Regions from separate parts of the Gordonia aquimaris genome, predicted to be linked through region 1. Evidence: riboswitches for the same ligand, from Rfam matches in the RefSeq annotation. Region 1 holds a riboswitch; the other holds the start of a gene.
What was found. A riboswitch is a leader RNA that binds a small molecule or an ion and turns the genes downstream of it on or off. The one in region 1 is predicted to bind S-adenosylmethionine.
Positions count from the first base shown of each region.

Region 2: it holds a riboswitch for S-adenosylmethionine, as region 1 does, so the genes downstream of both, OSB52_RS02130 (aminotransferase class V-fold PLP-dependent enzyme) here and OSB52_RS00100 (bifunctional o-acetylhomoserine/o-acetylserine sulfhydrylase) in region 1, are expected to answer to the same signal.

Region 1 is NZ_JAPKFM010000001.1:17,434-24,045, reverse strand. Features, by position in the region: gene OSB52_RS00120 (bifunctional methylenetetrahydrofolate dehydrogenase/methenyltetrahydrofolate cyclohydrolase) at 1-194, shown strand, start outside; gene OSB52_RS00115 (DUF3017 domain-containing protein) at 191-538, shown strand; gene OSB52_RS00110 (Hsp70 family protein) at 659-2,158, shown strand; gene metX (homoserine O-acetyltransferase MetX) at 2,197-3,345, opposite strand; gene OSB52_RS00100 (bifunctional o-acetylhomoserine/o-acetylserine sulfhydrylase) at 3,421-4,749, opposite strand; SAM riboswitch class IV at 4,811-4,930, opposite strand; gene OSB52_RS00095 (cutinase family protein) at 5,172-6,612, shown strand, end outside.
Region 2 is NZ_JAPKFM010000002.1:50,584-57,195, reverse strand. Features, by position in the region: gene OSB52_RS02145 (MDR family MFS transporter) at 1-751, opposite strand, end outside; gene OSB52_RS02140 (MarR family winged helix-turn-helix transcriptional regulator) at 748-1,248, opposite strand; gene alc (allantoicase) at 1,420-2,403, shown strand; gene OSB52_RS02130 (aminotransferase class V-fold PLP-dependent enzyme) at 2,476-3,768, opposite strand; SAM riboswitch class IV at 3,783-3,896, opposite strand; gene OSB52_RS02125 (isochorismate synthase) at 3,986-5,089, shown strand; gene OSB52_RS02120 (O-succinylhomoserine sulfhydrylase) at 5,230-6,429, opposite strand; gene OSB52_RS02115 (rhodanese-like domain-containing protein) at 6,426-6,612, opposite strand, start outside.

The DNA.
Region 1 (6,612 bases):
TCGACGTGGGCGTCAGCCGCACGGATGCCGGACTCACCGGCGATGTGGCTCCCGACGTATGGGAGGTGGCCGGACACGTGTCGCCCAACCCCGGTGGCGTCGGGCCGCTGACTCGCGCGTTTTTGCTGGTCAATGTGGTGGAACGGGCAGAGGCGCAGCTGGCCGAACGGGCCCGGGTGGGAACGTCGGGGTGACGCCGGCCGACCGGGACCCTACGGCCCGCGGCTCCGTCACCAGGGTCCGGCGTGGCCGCAACGCAGCGCGGTTGCGCCGCTACCTGGTGCAGATTCCGTACTTCGTCGTGTTGCTCGGTCTGCTCGCCGCAGCGGTGCTCGTGTTGTTCGACCGCTGGCGTCGCGGCGCTTTCGTCTTCGGGTCGGTCTTGCTGCTCGGTGCCGTGTTACGTGCCTTCATTCCAACCTCAAGAGTGGGATTGTTGCAGGTCAGAAGTAAATTCTTTGACGTCGCCGTGATGGCGTCGGTGGGCTCGCTGATCTTGTGGCTGGCGACGTCCATCGATCCGTTGGGCACAGATTGATTACAATAGAGATCAACATGTGACCTGACGGCCCCCGACCGGGGACAACACAGCTGGAGAAAACGCATCACTTCGACGATCACCACCGACGACTCGACCACCGCCGACACCTACACGTCGATGGGTGTGTCCGCAGGCGAGGGCATGATCCATTTCGTCCTGCTCACCCGCGACGACGTGGGTCGCAACGTGGTCGACACCCGGGTCATCGACATCGATCGAAGCGACGGCCTCGACATGGCGGGTCGCGTGAACGCCGGCATTGACCTCATGCTCACCGCTGCCCGGGACGCCGGTCGGCGTGTCGGACCCATCGGCGTTGCAGCGCGCACCGCCAAGCAGCGGCGCGATCTGGCCTCGCGGGGCAGCGGTCCGCGTCGTCAGATCCATCTCGTCGACGAGGGCGACGCTGTGGTGGCCTATCTGTCGGCAAGCGGGCGAATCGACCGCTACGCGTCGGTCGTGGTGGCCGATTGCGGTGATACGGGGATGTCGCTCTACACCGTGGATCCGTCCTCGCAACGCATCTCGGCGCCGATGCGCTCGCGTGCGCTGGCCGGCCGTGACGTGGACCGGGCGCTCGTGGCCGAGCTGACCGCTGAAGACACCCACCGCGACAGTCACCTGGCGCGCGGCCGTCGCAGCGCACTCATCGCGGCCTGCCGCGCCGCCAAAGAAGAGGTCACTCCGCACGGTGACGATTCGGTCGTGCTGGCCGAAGGCCGCGGTCATCCTCGCCTCACCAGCGCCGTGATGGAGCGGGCTCTCGCTCCGATGGTCGCCGAGGCCCGTGCGGTGATCACGCGCTATCTGTCCGAGAGTGCGGTGCGTGACGCCCGCCCGGAAGCCGTCGTGCTGGTCGGTGGCATCGCGAATCTGCCGGCCGTGCGTGCCATGCTCGACACGGCCCGCGTCGAGGTGGTGGTGCCCGACGCCCCGGAACTCGCGGCATCGGTCGGCGCGGCGATTGCGGCCCGGGCACAAACCTCGGCGGCAACCTCGCGATTGGCGTTCATCGGTGGGCGGCGCAACCGGGAATGGCTCTCGGCCACTCCGCTGGCGGTGGTGGGGGCGATCCTCGCGGCTGCGACGATGACGATCTATGCGGTGAGTTCATCGTTGGCGGGTCACAACGCCCCGGCGCCGTCACCGATACCGCCGGTCGCCACATCCATCGAGTCGGAGACGTCCACGACGACCGCCCAGACGTCGAGCACCACCACCGCCGCCGCACCGGCGCCGCGGACCCCGCAGCTCCAACCTGAACCGATGGTGCCGACGACGCAGCAGCCGCAACCGCGGTGGGACGAATCGCCGGGATGGGCGACCACGGAACTGCCGCCGACCGCAGAGTCGGGCCCCGCCACGTCGACACCGACACGCACGCTGCTGCCGTATCCGCTGCCGTCGTTGCCGTGGCCGCCGGGCACCCGCCCCACCCCGACCCTGCCGGAGTTCATCCCACCGGGACTGCTGCCGCAGTCGTCCACGCAGGCGCCACCCGCAGCACCGGTGACGCCGACCACGACGACGCCGGCACCGCGGCGCGCGGCTCCGGAGGATGCGGCGCCGGTGTCCACGACCACACCGACCACGACAACGCCGACCCCGGTCCGGTAGCGCCGATCAGGCCGACCGCCATCGGGTCGGGTCGGGTCTCAGGTTCGGGCGATCTCTGCCGTGCGCTTGAGAAGGTCACTGATCGCGTCGAATTCGGTCAGGAAACCGTCGTGACCGTTGTCGGAGTGCAGCACCTGCAGACCCCCGACGCAGTTGCCGAGTTGCTCGGCGAGTTCTTCCTGCAGCCGTATCGGATACAGGCGGTCCGACGCGATCCCACCGACGATCACCGGAACCTGGCAGGCACCCAGGACGTCCTCGACGCGGCCCCGGTTGCGGCCGACGTCGTGATGGTTGAGCACCTCGCTGAGTACGACGTAGCTGCCGGCGTCGAAGCGTTGGGTCAGCTTGTCCGCCTGATGCTGCAGGTAACTGTCGGCGGAGTAGCGACCACCGTGCAGGGGTTGTTCGTCGGCCTGGGGATGGTTGGCGAAGCGACGATCGAGTTCCACCTCACCCCGATAGGTGAGATGGGCGATCCGCCGGGCCACACCCAGTCCGGCGGTGGGAGCACGGCCCGTGCGGTGATAATCGCCGTTCTGCCATGCGGGATCAGCCTGGATCGCGGCGATCTGAGTGGTCTGGGTGCCGATCTGATCGGCAGTCGCCCGGGCCCCGACCGCGAGCACCAGTGCGCTGCGCACCATCTCCGGATATTCGATGGCCCACTCGAGCGCCCGCGCGCCGCCCATCGACCCGCCGACCACCGAGCCGATTCCGGTGATCCCCAGGTGATCCATCAGGATTCGTTCGGCGCGAACCTGATCGAGCACCGTGATCTGCGGAAAGCGAGAGCCCCACGGCCGCCCGTCCGGGGCCGGCGATGCAGGTCCGGTGGAGCCGCGACATCCGCCGAGCACGTTGGCCGAGATGACACACCATTCGTCGGTGTCGATGGCGAGTCCGGGGCCGATCAGCCCGTCCCACCATCCAGCGGTCGGGTGCTCGTCGTCGGCGGGGCCGGTGACGTGTGAGTCACCGGTCAGCGCGTGCAGGGTGAGGATGACGTTGTCGCGGGTGGGCGACAATGTCCCCCAGCGCTGGAAGGCCAGGGTGACATCGTCGAGCCGTTGGCCGTTGTCGAGAGATACCGCACCGATGCGGACGCTGGACATCGCCCCGTCCGGCATCTGCTCCCAGTCGGGGCGATCAGCGGGCTGGGTTTGCGGTTCGATACTCACCGACACAATTCACTCACTCTTCGTCACACTCGATTGTCGACGCATTGGCCTGTTGTCACATGAATGCTCTTGTCCCACACATCACTTGGCAGCAGCAAACCCCAGTTCCAGGTCGGTGATGATGTCGTCGATGCCCTCGATACCCACTGCCAGCCGCACCAGACCGGGGGTGACGCCGGCGTCGATCTGCTCCTGCGGGGCCAGTTGGCTGTGGGTGGTGGAGGCGGGGTGGATCACCAGTGATCGCACATCACCGATGTTGGCCACGTGACTGTGCAACGTCAGTGCGTCCACGAACTTCTTGCCCGCATCCACGCCGCCGATGATCTCGAAACTGACGATGGCGCCCTGCCCCTTCGGCAGTAGCTTCTGGGCGCGGTCGTACCAGGGCGACGACGGTAGACCCGCGTAGGCCACCGACTCCACCTGAGCGTGACCCTCCAGGAACTCGGCCACGCGACGTGCGTTGCTCACGTGGCGTTCGATGCGCAGACTCAGCGTCTCCAGTCCCTGCGCCAACAGGAAGGCATTGAACGGAGAAATCGCCGCGCCGGTGTCGCGCAGCCACTGAACTCTGGCCTTCAGGGCAAACGCCGGGGCACCGAGGTCGGCGAACACCGCACCGTGATAGCTGGGGTCCGGTGTGGTGAAGCCCGGGAAGAGATCGACGCCGTCGCGTTGTACCCGCCAGTCGAAGGTGCCGCCGTCCACGATGGCACCGCCGATCGCGGTGCCGTGGCCGCCGATGTATTTGGTGGCCGAGTGCACCACGATGTCCGCGCCGTGGGCGAGCGGGTTCAGCAGGTAGGGCGTCGCGACCGTGTTGTCGACGATCAGCGGCAGGCTGTTCCGGTGCGCCACCTCGGCGATGCCCTCGATGTCGAGGATCTCGTTGTTCGGATTGGAGATGGTCTCACCGAACACCGCCCGGGTGTTGTCCTTGATGGCCGCCTGCCAGGAGTCCAGGTCCTCGGGATCATCGACGAAGGACACCTCGATGCCGAGCTTGGGCAACGTGTAGTGGAACAGGTTGAATGTGCCGCCGTAGAGCCGTGGGCTGGATACCACGTGGCCACCGGTCTCGACGATGTTCAGGATGGAATACGTCTCGGCGGCCTGACCCGACGCGAGCAGGAGCGCGGCGACGCCACCTTCGAGCGCGGCGATTCGCTGTTCCACCGCATCCTGAGTGGGGTTCATGATCCGGGTGTAGATGTTGCCCGGTTCGGCGAGCCCGAAGAGATCAGCGGCGTGTTGGGTGTCGTTGAAGACGTACGACGTCGTCTGGTAAACGGGCAGTGCCCGTGCATTGGTAGTGGGATCCGCCGTCTGTCCGGCGTGGATCTGTTTGGTCTCGAAGCTCCAGTTCGACGTGGGATCGACGACGTCGGAGCCAGTGGAGTCAGACATGACCATGTCCTACTTTCTGCGGTCGGCAGGGTGCAACGACCCTGGTGGGGTCCGACCTTCGGACCCGCGCTTGCCTCGGAGTGCATCTGCATTCCTCAACCCGGTCATCACCCGGAGCACCCCACCGCGGTTGGAGGGTTGCCGATCAGCAAGCCGGGGCTTGACGCTGATGCTCATGACCTGGCGTCAAGGATATAGCACGCCCCTGCGCGGCTGAGAACCGTGTTGTTCGCGGTGATCGGAACACGCCTGGATCGGTAGGTCACAAACTGAGAACAACTGTCGTCCGAAAGGATGAACTTCGGCCGTAATGCGACTGAAACCCCAGGTGAGAGTCGTTAGTCTAACGAACGATGATGCGGTCTTTGAGATCGCGGATCTAGGCTGTCGCCAGCCCAGGCCCTGCGACGAGAAGAGATCTGATGCCTGCTCGGTGCCGTTCGGCACACCGGATGACGGTCGTGCTCGTTGCCATAGCGAGTGCTCTCGCGGTGGCTGCCGCGTACTGCCTTCCGGCCGGCGTGGCCCGGGCGGATTCGGACGACGACTACGACTGTGGTGCGGGCGCCGTGATCATCGTCGGCGGGACGAATGACCCGGACGCGGCGAACATGATCGGCGTCAAGCAACGCTTCAGCGGCACCGGAATCGATGACACGCCCGGGACCGCCGACGACGACCCGCGCTACGCGGACGCTCCCTACAAAGTGATCAACGCCGACTATCCGACGACCCTGTGGCCGCTCGGCGCTGCGGGCTACGACGACAGCGTCGCGCAGGGCAACGCCGCGACGAAGCAGGCGATCGCGCGCTACCAGTATCACTGTGACACGCCGGTGGTGGTCGCCGGCTACTCGCAGGGTGCGCGGGTGGCCGGCGACGTCCTCTCCGACATCGGCAACGACCGCGACGACAAGGTCGTACTGCTCGACGAGCACGGGAACCCGGAGCTCGACGACGAGGGCGAACCGATCGTCGTCGACATCAGTACCGACGACCTGTCCGGCGAGCTCTACGCCGATCCCCGGCGGGTGGGGGACAAGACCGGCCGTGGCATCGAACTCTCACTGATCGGCGTGATCCCCGGACTCACCATGAGCGGCGCCCGAGAGGGCTATGGCAACCGGGGTTTCGGTGAGCTCGAGGACTCCGTGGTTTCGGTCTGCGTCCAGGGCGACCCCATCTGCGACCTGCCCGACCCGCTATACGACCCCATCGGGACCGTCGACGGCCTGGTCGGCTATTTCACCAAGCACGGTCTGTACAACTGGCAGATGTATCGCGATCCCACCGAACCGGTATGGAACACGGGACGCGTGGTCGATTGCGGAGCCGACCAGACCGACTGCATCGCCGAGGCGGACTCGGCCATCATCGGCGTCATCCGCGATGGTGCCGAGACGATCGGGCTCGACGGTACGAGGATCCGCGATGTCCTCGCCGATCGGTGGACCGTCGATCTGCCCTATGGAATCGAGCTGTCCAACCTGCAGCCGGTGGTCCGCGTCGTCCAGGACGTCCTGCCGCCGCTGCCGAACGTCGGCTACGGCGGCTATCTTCCCGATCTGTTGGTGTTCGAGAAGATCCTCAATGGAGTGGTCGAACGGGCACCCGACGATGTCAAGGAGGGCGTCGCCGCCCTGGCCGCCAGCGCCAAGAGCATCGTGCTGATCCCCGCCAACTTCGTGAAGTACTGGGCCGGCGAGATCATCGGACCGCTGCCGACCCGCAGCACGGTCGTGGGTCCGCACGTCACGGAAGAGAGCGCCGACGATGCGCCCCGACAGGTCACCTTCTTGCGTGCGATGTCGCAGGTGACGGACATCGAGTCCGAGGCGGTGGGCCCCGAACGCTCGACGCCCT
Region 2 (6,612 bases), on a different contig from region 1:
GCCAGGCTGCGCCGGAGGTCCAGCCCCATTCGCGGCCCTGCTCGGCGACGATGAGCAGCGGCGCGACGGCGATGGCCAGGGCGGTGGCACCCCAATAGTCGGTACGGCCACCCTGTCCCTTCTGCTGGTCGTAGTTGAGGACCTTGTAGATCAGCACCAGCGCGGCAATCCCGATCGGCACGTTCACCAGGAAGACCCAGCGCCAGCCGGTGACGAACAGGATCGACGACTGTCCGGCGAAGAGACCACCGAGCACCGGACCCAGGACGCTGGAGGTACCGAACACCGCCAGGAAGTAGCCCTGGTACTTGGCACGCTCACGCGGCGGCACGATGTCACCGATGGTGGTCAATGCCAGCGTCATCAGGCCACCGGCGCCGAGGCCTTGGAAGGCACGGAAGGCCGCGAGTTCGTACATCGACGTCGCGATGCTGCACAGGAACGATCCGATCACGAAGATCGAGATGGCCACCATGAAGAACGGCTTGCGGCCGTACATGTCCGACAACTTGCCGTACAGCGGTGTGACGATGGTCGCCGTCACCAGGTAGGCGGTCGTCGCCCAGGCCTGCATGTCGTAACCGTTGAGGTCGTCGGCGATGGTCCGGATCGATGTCGACACGATCGTCTGGTCCAGCGCGGCCAGGAACATCGCGCTCATCAGGCCGGCCAGCACCGTCAGGATCTGACGGTGACTCAACCCGGCGCCGGCGACGTCGTCGTCGCGGGCCGTGGCTGTGGATTCTGTCATTTCTGTCCTTTCACAAGCGCTTCGAGCGAGCCGGATCCCGTCTTGGCGCACGGGGGTGCGATCACGGACTCGGCGGCGTCGACGAACCTGCCGAGCAAACCGACCAGGGTGCGCAGTTCGTCGTCACTCCAGTCCGACATGGCGTTGTCCATGGCTGTACGACGCACCGTCCGCATCGCCTCGACGCGGGCTCGGCCGTCGTCGGTGATCACGAGCTGGGTGGCGCGACCGTCGTCGGGGTCGGCTTCGCGGCGTACCAGGCCGAGATCGACGAGTTGGGCCACATAGCGACTCACCGTCGACGGGTCGGCGTTGAGGCTCTCGGCGAGTTCCCGTGACCGCATGGGCTGGCGGGCCAGGTGGAAGAGCGACTTGAAGGCGGCCGACTCGAATTCGCCGTCCGGTGTCTTGAACGTGGTGTGTGCCGCACGGTCGCGGATGCGGATGTATCGGGCGAGAGTGTCGAACAGCTCGTCGAGAGCTCCCTGGTCGAGCATCACGCCTCCTCGAGTTCTTTACTTTCCCTTTGCAATTAGTTGCAAACTGCAATTAGTTGCCGGACGCAAGTATGCGCGCGGATTCGTGGGAAGGCAAACCGTTACCTACGATCAGAAAACGTGACTCCTCAGCCGCCTCCCACATCGGGCAACCGTCCGCATTTCACCTCCATGCCCGATCTCGCCCTTCGCGATCTCGGGGGCGCGGTGGTCTGGACCAACGACGACCTATTCGCCGAGGCGCAGAACCTCATCAAGACGCCGGCGGCGCAGTACCAGCCGGCCACGTTCGGTCACAAAGGCCAGGTCTACGACGGCTGGGAGACCCGGCGACGGCGGCAGAGCGGGGTCGACCAGGCGATCGTCCGACTCGGCGCGCCCGGCGTCATCTACGGCGTGGTGGTCGACACGTCGTGGTTCAAGGGCAACTATCCACCGCACATCTCGGTGGAGGCCGCCGCAGTGGAAGGCGTCGTCTCGGTCGATCAACTACTCAACGACGTCGAGTGGGTCACGATCGTCGACAAGTCCCCCGCCGAGGGTGACACCCGAAACCCGTTCAAGGTCGATGCGAAGAACCGGTTTACCCACGTACGACTGACAATGCACCCCGACGGCGGCGTGGCCCGCTTCCGCGTGCACGGTCGCGGAGTGCCCAACCCGCACTTCTTCCGCTACGGCCACTTCGACCTCGCCGCACTGGAAAACGGCGGCCTGATCACCGCCTGCTCCAACATGTTCTACAGCTCCCCCAACAATCTGCTGATGCCCGGACGCGCCCGCAACATGGGCGAGGGCTGGGAGACCTCGCGGCGCCGCGACGACGGCAACGACTGGGTCCAGGTCCGGCTGGCCGGGCGCGGCCAGGTCAGCCTCGTCGAACTCGACACCAGCTACTTCCTCGGCAACGCTCCCGGCGCGGCGACGGTTCGGGGTCGCGACGGCGAGAACGGCGAGTGGTTCGAGGTCCTGCCCCGCACCGAGCTGCAGCCCGACACCCGCCATCGCTTCGTCATCGACCTCGATCGTCCGATGACCGAGGCGCGCATGGACATCTACCCCGACGGTGGGATGGCGCGGTTCAAGCTGTACGGCACATTGACCGACGATGCGGAGGCCGAGCTCATCGAGCAGTGGGAGCGTGGCGAGGCCTGAGCTTCGCGCGCATCTATCGCGCATCCGCGCATGTCGAGACGTGCGCGGATGCGCGCTCGGTGCGCGGATGTGTCAGGCCTGCAATCGGTGCAGCGCCTCCACCAAACGGTTGATGTCGTCTGCGCCGGTCCCCAGGCCGAAGCTCGCGCGCACCGCACCATCGGGAAAGCCGAGCCGTTGAAGCAGCGGATGTGCGCAGAACTTTCCGTCGCGCACGCCGATTCCCGCTGTGTCACTGAGATGTTCGGCGACTTCACGGGGCGCGTGACCGTCCACGACGAACCCGGCTATACCGACCCGGTCGGTCGAGTCGTCGAAGATCCGCAGCAGCTCGACGCCGGCGATCCCGGCCAGTCCGGCGTCGAGGCGACCCAACAGCTCCGCCTCATGCGTACCAATGGTCTCGAAGCCGATGCCGGCCAACGCCTCGCAGGCCGCCGCGATCGCGATGGCGCCCAGCACGTTCGGTGATCCCGCTTCGTGTCGAGCTGCGCCGCTGCGCCATTCGACACTCGCCGACGCTGCGTCGTCGAGGGTGACTGCCGCCGACGCACCGCCGCCGGCGAGGTACGGGTCGGCCGCGTCGAGCCAGTCCGCCCGGCCGATCAGCACCCCGGCGCCGAACGGCGCGTAAAGCTTGTGGCCGGAGAACACGAGGTAGTCGATACCGTGGCTGACCATCGACACCGGCCGGTGCGCGACGAGCTGGGCTGCATCGACCAGGATGCGGGCGCCGTGTCGGTGGGCCAGCGCGGCGACACGGCCGATCGGCAGCACTTCACCGGTCACATTGGACGCCGCGGTCACCGCCAGCAACGCAGCCGGCGCCGCCGCCAACTCCGCCTCCAGCGCAGCCAGGGTGTCCTCGATCGTCGACCGCGCCCGCACCACCCGCGCGCCCCCGGCGCGCTCGCGGGCCGTCCACGGCAACAGATTCGCGTGGTGCTCGATATCCAGGACGACGACATCGCCGCGAGTGGCCCGGGCGGCCAGATTGATCGCGTCGGTGGTGCCGCGGGTGAACACCACGGCGTCGTCGATCCGTCCGCGCACGAAGGCTCGTACCGACTCGCGGGCCGACTCGTACCTGACGGTGGTGACCTGCGAATGATGTCCGGCACCCCGATGGACGCTCGCGTACTGGCCGAGCGCGGCCTGCACGGCGCCGGCCACCGCGGCCAGCGCCGGCGCACTGGCCGCGTAGTCGAGGTTCACATAGCGCACCGACCCGCCTGAGCACAGTGGAACGTGCGCGGTGGCGCCGACGACCTCGGCCAGCGGCGGGATCGGGGTCGGCTGCGGGCACGCGGGCAGCGGCGCAGCCGCGAGTGACGTGATGAATGGGTCTGACAGCACAGTGGACATGAACGCTCCTAGGGAATCCGCACTTGCCGTGGCCACCTCGACCACAGCCGGGTCGTCACCCGGAGCACCCCACCGCGGAGGAGGGTTGCCGGCCAGCGAGCCGGGGCTTGTCACTGGCACTCATGACCCGCATCAACAGTCGCCCATCGGCCCCGGATGAGTCAATTTCCGATCATCGTGAGCGAAACCCGGCGAGCCGCGCCGGTACCGTGAGGTCATGTCCACTTCCGACGGCGACGACCGCGAGGTGTTCGTGCTGTCCCGACCCCACGGCACCGTCCGCGCCCGTGGTCGTCGGCGTGCGTTCACCGACACCGCCGCCGCCCGCGCAGCCCTCTCCACGGGTGACGTTCGGGCCATCACCGGGGCAATCCCTTTCGACCCAGCCGACAATGCGGCGCTCGTCGAACCAAAAGTCCTCGATGTGGACGCCGCACCGCTGACGCCGGTGCCGCCGACACCGCGCGAGGTTGTGTCCATGACGGCCCACCCCGATCCACGAACCCACCGCGACCGGGTGGTCGCAGCCATCAAACAGATCGCCGACGGCGTGGTCGACAAGGTGGTCCTCGCCCGCGCCGTCGACATCGTGATCGGGCAGCCGGTTGAGGTCACCGATCTGCTTGCCGCACTGGCGGGCGGCAATGTCGACCACAACGCCTTCGCCGTGGACGTAGGGGCCGTCATCGGCGACGATTCGTGGCTACTCGGCTCGAGCCCGGAAGTGTTGTTGCGCAAGACGGGTCGGGTCGTCACCTGCCGACCGTACGCAGGCTCGGCACGCCGATCCGCCGACCTTACCGCGGACCGTGCGGCCGCCGAGGCGCTCGCGTCGTCGTCGAAAGACCTTGCCGAGCACCGATTCGTCGTCGATTACCTCCGCGACCGGCTCGCCCCGTTGAGTTCGGATCTGGATGCACCGTCGACCCCCGAGGTCCGCTCCACGGGCGAGATCTGGCACCTGGCGACACCCATCCGCGCGACGCTGCGTGATCCGTCGGTCACCGCGCTGGATCTCGCGGCGCTGCTCAGTCCCACCCCCGCGGTCTGTGGAACACCGAGTGATGTTGCCGCCCAGTTGATCCGCGATGTCGAAGACCCACGCGGGCTCTACGGGGGCGCGGTCGGCTGGTGCGACGACGCCGGCGACGGCGAGTGGATGGTCACCATCCGATGCCTGCAGCTTGCCGCAGATCGCCACAGTCTGCGCACCTGGGCCGGCGGCGGGATCGTGGCCCAGTCCGACCCTCAGGACGAACTCGACGAGACCACCGCCAAACTCGCGACCGTCCTCAACGCATTGGGTATAGCGCATGCCTGACGACTTCCTGATCGCCCACAACCCGGAGGAAGGTTCGTCGCTCCTCGATACGTCGCCCAGCGGTTGGGCTGACTCTCCGGTGATCGAGTAGGTCCGAGGCGCTAGCCGAGGGCCGTATCGAGATCAGGCCGCCGACTTCCTTACCCCAGCGCCCGATCGAGATCCGCGATCAGGTCGTCGACGCCCTCGAGCCCCACCGAAAGCCGCACCACCGAGTCGGTGACGCCGATGGCGGCTCGACCCTCCGGACCCATCGCACGATGGGTGGTGGTGGCCGGGTGGGTGATGAGCGACTTCGAGTCGCCGAGATTGTTGGAGATGTCGACGATCTGCAGGCCGTTGAGCACCTCGAAGGCCCGCTTCTTGCCACCGACGCCGTCGCGGTCGGCGATCTCGAAGGTCACCACGGTGCCGCCGCCCGACATCTGCGCCTTGGCGAGTTCGTACTGCGGATGTGACTGTAGGAAGGGATATTTGACCCACGCCACCCGTGGATCGGCCTCCAGGAACTCGGCGATCCGCAACGCCGAGGCGACCGAGGCGTCCAACCGCAACCGCATCGTCTCGAGGCCCTTGAGCATCGTCCACGCATTGAAAGGACTCAACGCCGGCCCGGTGTGGCGCATCAGGGTCTGAACCGGGCCGTCGATGTACTCCTGCTCGCCGAGAACCGCACCGCCCATCACGCGTCCCTGGCCGTCGATGTGTTTGGTCCCGGAGTAGACGATGACGTCGGCACCCATGTCGAGTCCGCGCTGCAGCAGCGGGGTGGCGAACACGTTGTCCAGCACCACCTTCGCGCCGGCGGCATGGGCCAGCTCGGTCACTGCCGCGACGTCGACGAGGGTCTGCATCGGGTTGGACGGGGTCTCGAAGAACACCGCCGTGGTGGGCGTCGACAGCGCATCGCGCCACTGGTCGAGGTCCTCGCCGTCGACGAACACCGTCTCCACACCCCATCGGGGCAAGATCTCGTTGCACACCACGAAGCACGAGCCGAACAGGCTGCGTGCGGCCACCAGGCGGTCACCGGCCTTCAGCAGCGCACCGAGCGCGACGAACACGGCGGCCATTCCGCTGGCGGTGGCGAAACACGCTTGCGCACCTTCGATCTGGCGCAGACGTTCCTGGAACATCTCGACTGTGGGGTTGCCGTAGCGGGAGTAGACGAAGCGCTCATCCTCACCGGTGAACGCGCGTTCGGCGGCCTCCGCCGAGTCGTAGACGTAACCACTGGTCAGATACAGCGCCTCGGAGGTCTCGAAGAAACCCGACCGGTCGAGGCCGGCGCGCACCGCCAGCGTGTCGGCCGAAACACCTTCGGGCAGTTGCCGGCTCACGACTGCCGCCAGGGGAGGTTCTGTGCCCGCCAGCCCGCGTTGCCGCGATGGTCGTCGGAGTCCAGCCCACCTTCAAAGCCGTCGAGCACGTTGTAGGCCTTGCCGACCCCGTCTGCGGTCGCGGCCTCGGCCGCCCCGATGGACCGATGTCCGGACCGGCAGATGAAGATCACCTCGTCGTCA